Regions from separate parts of the Pontibacillus yanchengensis genome, predicted to be linked through region 2. Evidence: riboswitches for the same ligand, from Rfam matches in the RefSeq annotation. Region 2 holds a riboswitch; the other holds the start of a gene.
The links. A riboswitch is a leader RNA that binds a small molecule or an ion and turns the genes downstream of it on or off. The one in region 2 is predicted to bind cobalamin.
Positions count from the first base shown of each region.

Region 1 (5,940 bases), on a different contig from region 2:
TAGTAATCCAATCACTTTTTTGAACGTATCTTGTTCCTTTTCACTTAATTGCGGCCACTGCTTCGCATCATTATTCATATTGATTTCGTTAGGGATCCAAAAGTTCGCTAACATATTTTTATACATTGGATAAGCCCACGAAAAGCGTGCATCATCCCAATTTAATACGTTTGAGCTACGTCCATTAATAATACCCGTTGATTGATTAGGGGCTTTTGTATCATATAAATCTCGTTTTGATAGAAGTGATTCACTCATGATTATTCCTCCTTATTAAGATGAACAACTCTCACAATCTTCCACGTCCTCTGTTGAAGTCGAGCGCATGTAATAGGTCGTTTTCAGTTTGTTTCGCCACGCTTCAAGATGAAGTTGCAGTAACTCTTTTGCCTGCACTGAATTTTTCACATAGATATTAAAGGAAACAGATTGGTCTATATGGCGTTGGCGTGCAGCATTTTGATGAATACTCCATGTTTGATCAATGTCGTAAGCAGATTTGTAATACCAATAGGTTTGTTCATTTAAATCTGGTGCTGTTACAGGGATTTTATAATTTTTCTTTTCTTCAGAGTAAAATTTCTTGAAAACAGGGTCGATACTAGCCGTACTCCCTGCAATAATAGACGTCGATGAGTTCGGTGCTACGGCCATCATGTAACCATTTCGCACACCATGCTGCTGCACCTCTTGCTGTAACGATTGCCAAGAGGATTGAGTATAGCCTCTATCTAAAAAGTATTCGCCTGTGTGCCACTTAGAGCCTTCCATATACGGATAAGCTCCTTTTTCTTTTGCTAACTCTTTACTAGCTTCAATCGTGAGATACGAGATGTTCTCATATAGTTCATCTGCAAAGCTAACAGCCTCCTCCGATTCCCAACGAATTCCTTGTACAGCTAATAAATGATGCCATCCAAATGTACCTAGTCCAATGCCCCGATAGTGGTCATTCGTGATTTCTGCTTGCACAACTGGGATTTGATTTAAGTCGATCACATTATCAAGCATACGAACTTGGATAGGGATAAGGCGTTCAAGGACATCATCTGGTACGGCCTTCCCTAGATTAATACTCGATAGATTACAAACAACAAAGTCTCCAGGATTTTTCACAGTAATGATTTTGCCATCATGGGTATATTGTTCCTCCACCGTCGTTGGGCTTTGATTCTGCGTAATCTCTGTGCACAAATTGGTACAATATACCATGCCTTTATGTGAATTTGGATTTTTACGATTGACTTCATCTCTATAGAACATGAATGGGGTGCCTGTCTCGAGTTGACTAATCATAATCCGTTTCATGATATCGATAGCCGGAACGGCACGCTTCGAGAGGTCTGGATTATCTACACAAGCCTGATACTTTTCTCGAAAACTACCTGAACCTTGTTCTTCATCATAATAATCCTCTAAACTAAAACCCATTACGGTACGAACTTCATGAGGATCAAATAGATACCAATCTTCGCGGTTCTCTACTGCTTCCATAAATAAATCTGGTAGACTAACACCTGTAAAAAGGTCATGCGTACGTTGGCGCTCATCGCCATTATTTAGTTTTGCGTCTAAAAAGGCAAAGATATCCTGATGCCACACATCCAAGTAAACAGCAATCGCACCCTGGCGTTGACCAAGCTGATCGACACTCACAGCAGTATTGTTGAGTTGCTTCATCCATGGAATAACACCGGAACCGACACCTTTATATCCTTTAATATCACTGCCTTTTGAACGAATCTTCCCGAGATAAACCCCAATACCTCCACCACTTTTCGATAGATTGGCAATGTCGGTGTTACTATCAAAGATGCCTTGCAAGCTATCATCTACTGTGTCGATAAAACAGCTTGATAATTGACCATAGCTTTTCCCAGCGTTCGATAAAGTAGGTGTTGCCACTGTCATGTACAGATTACTAATCGCCCAGTAGGCTTCCTCTATTAATTGCATGCGTTTGGAGCTAGGTTCCTTTGCCATCAGTGTCATAGCAATAATCATGAACCGCTCCTGTGGAAGTTCATACAATTCACCATCGTGTCCTTTTGCTAAATATCGATCAGCTAATGTTCGCAGTCCGATGTAGTTAAAAAACTCATCGCGCTCTGGCACTAGCTTTTGGCCCAATGTATGTAGTTCCTCATCTGTATAAAAATCCAGAATAAATGAGCTATACACCCCTTTTGCCTCCAGCATATAAATGAGTTCCTTAAATGACGGGTAGTTGTCTGTTGGTGACAGACCTCGTCGTGTGGCAACATCCTCATATAATTGCTTGGCATAGATACGCGCACAAATATACGTCCAATCAGGCTCTTGCTCGTCCATGCGCTCGAGTCCTTTCAAAATAAGCTCATTATACACATGATCCTTAGAATTCTCGCCCTTGTGATGCAAAGAGTTCATTACTGTTTCAATATACTCCTCTACCTCAAGGTTTGGAAAAATTCTCGATAACCCGAATAAGTCCTCTTTTAATTCAGCAAACCACGTTTCAAATGATTGATTCTCTTTCGTTTTAACTGATGTCATTGTGTTCATCACTATACCTCCTATACAAATAAAAAAACCGCTATTCCTTGAAGGAAAGCGGTTATCACGACAGCATCATTATGAAAAGGATTAGACAAATCCAGTACTCATAAGTATGTCTATCGTTTCACCTTCTTGATCCCCGAAGAATGTTGAAACTACGTACGAGCGAAGGCAGGTCTCCTGACTTGTGTTTACACCTACTTTGAGCCCTTCCCATATCTTCATGCCGATACAGTGGAATATCTCATTTCGTCACACTTACAGTTGCGGGGACAGTTCTGGCTTTTCACCAGATTCCCTATTATGCTCTGATTGAGCACCTTCAACTCGCTAGTTTTAGCATATATAGTTTTATTTTTAAACTACTAATCTATATGTTGTATTCAACATTACAGAATATGAACACAAAATTCAAGCAAAAAATGTGGTAAAGTCTACTTGAATTTTGTAAGAGTGTACGTTCTAAAGAGAAAAATTTTTACTGTCTTACAAGAAAATGCTTATTCCCTCGATTATCCGTCACTTTCCCTCCTGTCTCCGCTCCTTTGCTTCTCTTATCCGTCACTCCGCCTCTTGTATTCGCTGCTTCCCACCCTGAAGCCTCGCCATTTTTATGATTTTTGATTTAACTTTTATCAAACTATTCGTATAATGAAGAGTAAATGTGAGAGGGTGGTGCTTATGATGACAATACTATTCGAAACAGTTCAACCTACTAACCAACACACTTCAACGAGAAAGAAAGGTAGGAACTTCTTATGCTAATCGGAAAAAATGTCGAACTACGTCCAGTCACAAAGCCGGATCTTCAAAATGTGTATCGTTGGAATAACGATGAAGAGATCACAAGGTTAGGTTCTGGATCTGAATTTGCATATCAAATTAACAATCCACTAGAAGCAATCGAAGCACACTATGAACAAAATCTCACACAACTTAATCTTTTATCTCATGGTTATGTATTTTCGGTATATGAGAAAGAATCCTCTCAGCATATCGGCAAGTGCGACTTCCGAGATATTAACTTCATCACACGTTCTGCCACCATCGGCCTAGTTATTGGGGAAAAGGATTACTGGGGGAAAGGCTATGGTATGGATATCATTATGACACTCGCCAAGCACCTTTTCTACGATTTGAACATGGAACGAATTCAGCTTGACACTTGGAGCGGCAACCACCAAGCTCTCCGAGTCTATGAAAAATGTGGTTTTAAATTAGAAGGCAGACTGAGAAGTAATGAATTCATAAATGGAGAATACTACGATACAATTATGATGGGCCTTTTAAGAAGTGAATTCCAGCCGGATTTATACTAATAGATGGGATATCCTACTGAGGGGTATCCCTTTTTTAGATACTAGAGGAATGTGAATCACTAGTGAGACTATATCACAACTTCATGGATGTTAACTGGATATTTATGCTGAATTTAATAAAAAATATATTTAACTATAAAATAATACCTTAGCATGATAATTGGGCGATTTTTCTTGCATAAAATGTAAGAATTGTAATGCGCAATTTAGCTGGGGTGGTATATATCTATCATTATTGTTTGCCTACAGTCCTATTGAGTGTAAAGAATGCAGTACGACACATAAGATAACATTTACTAGTAGGTTTATTACTGTCTTTTTTACCGCTCTTCCTATATTTATCTTCATTGAATTCCTTTCCCCTTTTAATAACACTGCAGTAACACTTTTCACAGGTTTCATCATATGTATAATTGGTTTTTTAGTTCTCCCTTCACTTGTTACTTATAGAGAGTCTGCTTAAGTGTGATAAGATATTAAAAAAACGCTTGGACAACCTAATCTCCAAACGTTCTTCTAAACCAAATGTTATGTAGTTTGTTCATCAGCTCGCTATTACGAGTTCCAAAATACGAACAAACTACCTATAATGAGAGCTACCTTTCTATTCCTCTTCTTTCTTCTTCCATGCACTATAACTTTGCATGGTAATGCCTTTAAATCCTTCTGCTTGGTCTTCCATAAAGTAACGGCGAACAAGGGACACTTGTTTTTGAATCTCTGCATTGGAATGATTCGCAAACGATACATAGTCAATTTCATACGGGTTTAGCTCCACCCCTACTTCAACTTTTGGCGAATTAGCATAAAGTACTTCACTGTTCGCAAGTGAGGTAATGCTATTCGATCCTAAAGCTGTATCTCGATACGCCATGATGGATACATAGTCTTGAATATCTACCATATCCTTAAAGAAGTTCTCTTTCACGTCCGTTACTTTTTTGTTATCTGTCCAAAATGGCAAAGCACTACCTACGATAAACCCAGCATCTTTTGCATGAGTAATGTATCTCTCAGCAGATGACCACCATTGGGTTAAAACATTGGCTCGATCCTTATCCCATTGATCAAGCGTGTATGGTTCGACGTCGAAATGAATACCAACAAACTGCTCATCCTTTTCCACATTAGCGTTATACCCTTTAACCATATCCACCCGTTTCACAGCATGTTTTGTATAGGCTTCTAATCCCCACTTAGGACTTCCCATTAAGGCATGGACCTTCATATTATTGGCCGTGGCTTGCTTAATGAAATAAGCATAAACGGATTCTTCAAGTGCTGGCTTATAGTGTAGGTAAATGTGATCAACTTGATGATCAAATAGGAACTCGATGGTTTCATCCGGATTTTCCGTTATCGGAGAACGTTCCCAAAGCCAAACATTCTTTTGTGTGTGGTACTCATTCAAAGCATCTTGTAAGGCTTGAACATAGGTATAGTATGTTTCTGTTTCAAAGGAATAGCCATCCTTTATAGATTCCATGCTCCCGCCCTGAACGAAGGCTTCACTTTGTGATTTCGTCATACGTAATTCTACATTTGAATCCGTAGAAGTTTCTGTTACAGAATCAGCATTTTGTTTTACAGTAAACCCGTGTAACTGTAGATTTTTTTCGATAAGTGCTTTTAACTTAGTATTTGCACCACTGATTATCGTTTCGGCTTCATTCCCAGAATCAATTTGTAACGAGAGATTCGTTTTTGTATTCTCCTTGCTTGAAGGTTGTGATAGTTCTGTAACTAATGTAGGTGTTTCGTAGTACACATAGGGGGTTGGGTCTTGTTGCACAGTATAATAGTTGTATAGACCCCCTGAGATATCCTTAGACATCATGGATGTAAAGGACAGAAACGCTTCTTCTTTTGTCCCATCTACGGTTGTTGATGATTGATTATTTACAAGGGAAAATTCATGGCATTCCACCATGCACGATGCAAATGTCTCAGGTTGTGCTTGTGATACTGTTGGACTAAATATAGTAAATTGAATGCAAAAGCTTACTATGATAATTAATAGAAATAATACTTTGTTCTTATCTTGACCCCTCATCTTTTCCTCTCCCTTATTTTCGAACTATTC
Region 1 covers NZ_WMEU01000001.1:1,387,813-1,393,752, forward strand. Annotated here, with positions in the region: gene GLW08_RS06700 (ribonucleotide-diphosphate reductase subunit beta) at 1-258, opposite strand, end outside; gene GLW08_RS06705 (ribonucleoside-diphosphate reductase subunit alpha) at 274-2,544, opposite strand; cobalamin riboswitch at 2,693-2,877, opposite strand; gene GLW08_RS06710 (GNAT family N-acetyltransferase) at 3,297-3,857, shown strand; gene GLW08_RS22395 (TIGR04104 family putative zinc finger protein) at 4,018-4,320, shown strand; gene GLW08_RS06720 (hypothetical protein) at 4,462-5,910, opposite strand.
Region 1: another riboswitch for cobalamin. It lies ahead of GLW08_RS06705 (ribonucleoside-diphosphate reductase subunit alpha); the one in region 2 lies ahead of GLW08_RS17150 (DUF4430 domain-containing protein).

Region 2 (5,940 bases):
GTTGCTACATTGTTTATTTTAGTTGAAGAAGGTCCAGTTATACCTTGAAACGTATGATTATTGCTCTCATTTTCTGACGTAGCTACATTAGGCCCATCTTCAAATTCATCAGGTGAAGGTTTTGCCCCCTCCGTATCACCCTCATTTTCAGGAGAAGGTTTGTTTTCTTGCTCAGCATCTCCACTTTCCGCTTCAGTGTGATTTGATGTTGGTTTTTCTTGTGATTGTGGGGATTCTTTTTCATCCGATGTTGATGGAGCATTGTCTTTATTGGTCTCAGCAGAACTGGCATCATTCTCGTTTGTTTTATTATTTTCAGATGAATCATCTTTTTGAGCTGTCATTTGATTATCATCACTTTGATTCTCTTGGTTGGTTTTTTCTTGTTTTGAGTCTGATTTTCTATTCTCAGCTGAAGAATCGGATGACTCCTGTTGACCTTCAGTGGAAGCTGAGTTCTGAGAAGACTCTGCTTGCCCTTGATCCCCGCCTGATTGAGATGTTTCACCTGTTGAATAATTCTCTTCATTTGAATCCTCTGTTTTATTATCTTTCTGTTGAGAGGATTCATTACCTTCAGCACTCTCTTCGGATGTAGAATTAGATTGCGGAGCTGATTCACCAGAATCTTCACTACTTTGACTATCTCCAGCGTTGGATGATGACTCATTATTCTCTGTTATTTTATTTTCATCGGCCATCCTTGAACCTTGATTAAACATGAACGCCATACTAATTACTACAACCATTAGTATAGCAAAAGCTGCAGCCGCTGCAGGAAACCAGGTCCGTTTATAGAAAGGGGGAGGTTTTGGTTCATGAGTTAGCTGTGATGAAATGGAATTATACAGTTGTTCTGCCGTTTGCCTGTCCTGAACTGCCGGCATTTGTTTAAGGAGGTTTTGTATTTCTTCTTCATTGTATTGTTTATCTCGCTTCATGATTGTCTCCCTCCTTTCTACCTTCTTCTTCCATTAACTGCTGTAGATTCTTCATGCCTCTATGTTGGGTTGTCTTCACTTTACTTATACTCATACCTAACACATCTGCTGTTTCTTGAATAGACATTGACTGAATGTAACGAAGAATCAAAACACTTCTTTGATCTACAGAACATTTATCCAAACATTGATACATCTTTTGTATCTCTTCGTTCTGAACAGCAATATCCTCAGGTATAGGGTCTTCATCTTCAATTAGATGTCCACTTTCTCCCCAGTCAAAAAACTCCAATATCTTATTCCGCTTTCTTTTTTGCCTTCGGAAATAGTCAATAGCAACATGTCTGGCAATAGAAAATAGCCATGTTTTTTCACTACTTTCTCCTTTAAAGCGATCATACGAGTTCATGACCTTTATATATACCTCTTGAACGAGATCTTCAGCTTGCTCACGATTTTTCACCATATAAAATAGAAACTGATACACATCTTGATGGTATTTTTCATAGAGCTCTTGAAAAACCGCCTTCATTCAAGAACCTCCCGTTCACTGATTAGTCGTTTATGTATTAAAAAGGTTGCAACTTATACAACTATAAAATATTTTCCTTTTTTTGAATAGGTATATAACCTATATTCTAATCATTTAAAATGAGAAGAATTGATATGTAAGTCCTTATGTATCCCTTTTTAAGTGGACTTATCGTACAGAGGTGAGCGAAGCATACACGGGCTCATTTTTACATTATGATATACAATCAAAAAAGCCTAGCACTAAAAAAGTGCTAGACTAACTATTTAAGAAAAAGTCAAGAGACTCCACGTTCTTTATGATGATTATGAAGGTTACTATTATTATACATTAAAGAGGTCGTTGATTGATTTATATCCTTTCCATAACGCTGAAACAACCTGGAGAGTACAGGATATAAAATGATGATGAATGCAACATTTCCAATAGCATGATTTGTGTCAAATGGAATTCCTCTTAGATAATAAAGCCAAAAGTGATCGCCGATTGTACCGTAAGCAAGTGAAATCACAAATCCATAAAAGTAACCTGCAATCCCACTAAAGATTCCGATAAACCATACAGGCAATTTACCATTGTATTTTCCTAATAACCCGCTCAATAGTCCTATAATTGCCCAAGCAATAATTTGACTGAGCGTCCATATCCCCATTCCTAGTAACATGTTGGAAAGGATGGTTGATAATACAGCAAGCGTTACACCTGCTACGGGACCTAGCCAAATTCCACATATAATAATTAATGCAGTAACAGGCTGGACATTGGGAATATAGGAAAAGGCATAGCGACCGACTGTGCCTAATGCCGCTAATAAAGCAATTAGGGTTAGCTTCCGAATATTCATTTACTTACTCCCAGCTATGCATGTCAAACGAAATAGTGTCACCAGGTTGTAATTCATATTCTTTGGCACCTACTTCAGCTTCTTTGCCATTAACAGAATAAAACCAAGCCATTTTATCCTCTTCCTTTGCTTTCACACCTTCAACGGCTGTAATAAAACCACCGCTCTTGTCTGTTTCTAATTTGAAGTTTTCATCCATTATTTCAAAGACTGTTTGACCTGCTTCTATCGAAAGTTCTTTTTCCTCTATTGTTTCTTCACCGTTATTTTTGGAAATAGTCACCTGTACTTTTTCTTGAGTCTCTTGTTGAGTCTCTTCATTGGAATTTGTTTCAGAAGAACTGTTACCTCCTTCGGCCTGCCCACATGCTGACAAGCCGGCGACTACTAAAATAGATACCATCCACATACGAATAAACTTAATCATTTTTTAATCTCCCCTTTTAGTAAGTAATGTCCATCCTTGATGGAGGGGATTGAACTTAAGATAGGCCATAACATAATTCCATCCAAGCTAATCACAATAAAGAAAGGCGCAAGCGGCAAGAAGTTTTCTAGGCGCTGGGCGCTAAAGGTAGATCATGCAAGAGCCACCTACTTATTACTTTCTTTACAATAAAAAAAAGCTTTCCTACAGCTAGGAAAGCTTTTTGAGTACGACTGATATAGCATGAAATCATCATGTTTCATCTGGTCATCTCAAACGCTCAATCCTCGAAGCTTTGAAACACTGAATCAGGCAGGTCTACTGACTTGTGTATCTTCCTACTAAGAGGCCTTCCCATATGGTTACATACAGTGGATTCCCTTTTCGTACACACTTACAGTTGCGAGGACAGTTCTGGCCTTGAACCAGATTCCCTTTTCAGCTCACAGAGTGAGCACCCAATCCATATTATGTTGTTGTTAAAATATATCGTAGCATACCTTCCCTTAAAAAGAAAGTTCCTTTATCTAACCTGTTTCATACGAAACAAGATTCTTCGGCAAAACCTAGCCCTATTCGTGCTTTCGAGCAATTTTTATGATGAAAGTTGTTCCTTCATCAATCATACTATGAACAGAAATAGTCCCTTTATGAGCTTCTACGATATTTTTCGCGATAGAAAGACCAAGTCCAGTACCAGCTTTCCCTTTTTTCCGCTTACGAGATTTATCTCCTTTGTAAAATCGCTCAAACACAAATGGCAAGTCCTCATCAGGAATACCAGCTCCATGGTCCGTAACAGATAGTTGAAGGTAATCATGAGATACGGAAACACTTACTTCAACCCTGCTGTTTACGTTTGTGTGTCGAATCGCATTATCAAGCAAATTCGTCATTACTTGTTCCATCCGATCAGGATCAACTGTAATGCATTCATTATCTAGTTCTTCATCCATATTTAAGATAATCTCAACGTCTTGTTCATTTGCTAAAGCTTGAAATTTCTTAATAATTCGTTCAACGAATGGCCTCACCTGTACATGTTCCATGTTTAATTGTATATGTCCAGCTTCCATTCGAGCCAAATCAAGTAACTCATTTACCAGTCTTCCCATACGGAGTGATTCATCATAAATAATTTGAGCTAATTCATTTTTATCTTCTTTTGTCTCAGCTACATCATCTACTATAGCCTCACTATACCCCTGGAGCATTGAAATAGGTGTACGAAGCTCATGAGAGACATTTGCGATAAAATCTTTACGTAGTTTATCTAATCTACGTTCTTCGGTCATATCACGAATAACAGCTACAGCACCTCTTACATAAGACTTATCATAAAGAGGGGTCATAATGACGACCCAACTCCTCCCTTGTACAGTGAGCTCTGTCATAATTTCTTTTTCCAAAGAAATGACATCTTGTAAAATATCTTGCAGTTCTTCAGGAAGGATATCTTGTTCTTGTTGAGTCTGTTCCTTATTCTCAAAAAACCAAGCATCAATAAATTGGTCTGCAGGCGGATTGGTAACGAGCATATGCCCCTTGCGATTTAATGTTATGACCCCATCAGCCATAGACCTTAATATACCTGATAACTGTTCCTTTTCTTGATTAAGAGCATTAATATGATATTTCAGCTGTCGCCCCATTCGATTAAATGCTATAGCCAACTCACCAATTTCGTCATGCGTTAAAATTGGTATTTTCGTGTTAAATTCACCTCTTGCAAGTTCAAACGCTCCCTCTCTCATTTTTATAAGCGGAGACGTTATTCGAGTAGATAGGAAGAAAGCAAATATTGTAGTTAGGATAATGGCTATCCCAGCTCCCAATAAAATGATTTTTGTTGTTTCAGATGTTGTCTTCTCTACAAATTTTAAAGATTGATATACAAAGACTGCTCCCTTTTGGTTTTCAAGTGGATAACCAACAATCATTACATTCGTTTTAGAGCTCGGTAATACATCTTCTTGTTTAACACTTGTTTGATCTTTTAATACACTAGATAAATCCTCATTTGCAAGAATCCAATCCATATTAATAATAGGTACTGACTCTTCTTTGCTATTCGAGATCCAATAATCTTCTTCACTAAAAGCAATAACAATCCTACTAGAGGGATCAACTATCTTCTCTACAATAGATAATGTGAGATTACGGTCATCTTCATATTCTTCTACAATAGAGGATACTTTTTTTGCGTTTTGCATGAGACGTTGTTCAGCTTGAAAAACATGATAACTTTCGAAGAATTCTAGTAATAACACAGTTAAAATAAATAACACAAAGGATACGAGAAGTAATATGGTAAACCACAGTTTACCAACGACACTTCGCCAAAACATTACTCACCAACGACCTCGAATTTATACCCTACACCCCAAACAGTTACAATCATTTTAGCTGCTTCTTTGGAAACCTTACTCAACTTCTCTCGTAGGCGTTTCACATGTGTATCCACCGTTCGTAAGTCTCCAAAGAATTCATATTGCCATACTTCCTTCAATAATTCTTCTCTATCAAATACTTTATCAGGAGATTGAGCTAAAAATAATAGCAGTTCATATTCTTTAGGGGTAAGACTAACATCTTTCCCATCAGCTTTTACTCGATGGGCATCATTTTCAATCGTTAAATGATTAAATACTAAAATATCCTTTGTTTTTGTATCTGTTTGCAAGAATTTTGTAGAAGAAGATCTGCGCAATAATGCTTTCACTCGAAGTATTACTTCTCTTGGACTAAATGGCTTGACGATATAGTCATCTGTTCCAACTTCAAATCCTTGTACTCGATTGGCTTCTTCCCCTTTAGCGGTCAGCATAATCACAGGAGTCGCCTTCTTCTCTCTAAGTTCTCGACAAACTTCAATCCCATCTTTTCCTGGCATCATTAAGTCTAGTAAGATGACATCAAAATCTTCTTCAAATGCATATTGAAGTGCTTCGTCTCCATCCTCAGCTTCTGTAACTTCAAAATTTTCTCGTTCTAAGTACATCCGAATCAATCGACGGATACGATCCTCATCATCTACTACTAAAACTTTCCCACCTTGTTCTTGCTCCATGAATAATGCCTCCTTAAGATATATCTTTTCACTTTTAAGTAATTAGTCTTGTCTTCTATCACAATGTGTAAAAGAAAGGCTACAAATCAATTGATCAGTAGCCTTTTTGTCTTTCAATCTTTAAGC
Region 2 covers NZ_WMEU01000006.1:152,338-158,277, reverse strand. Annotated here, with positions in the region: gene GLW08_RS17165 (hypothetical protein) at 1-941, opposite strand, end outside; gene sigX (RNA polymerase sigma factor SigX) at 928-1,473, opposite strand; gene GLW08_RS17155 (ECF transporter S component) at 1,751-2,317, opposite strand; gene GLW08_RS17150 (DUF4430 domain-containing protein) at 2,322-2,744, opposite strand; cobalamin riboswitch at 3,039-3,221, opposite strand; gene GLW08_RS17145 (ATP-binding protein) at 3,317-5,092, opposite strand; gene GLW08_RS17140 (response regulator transcription factor) at 5,092-5,814, opposite strand; gene ccsA (cytochrome c biogenesis protein CcsA) at 5,935-5,940, opposite strand, start outside.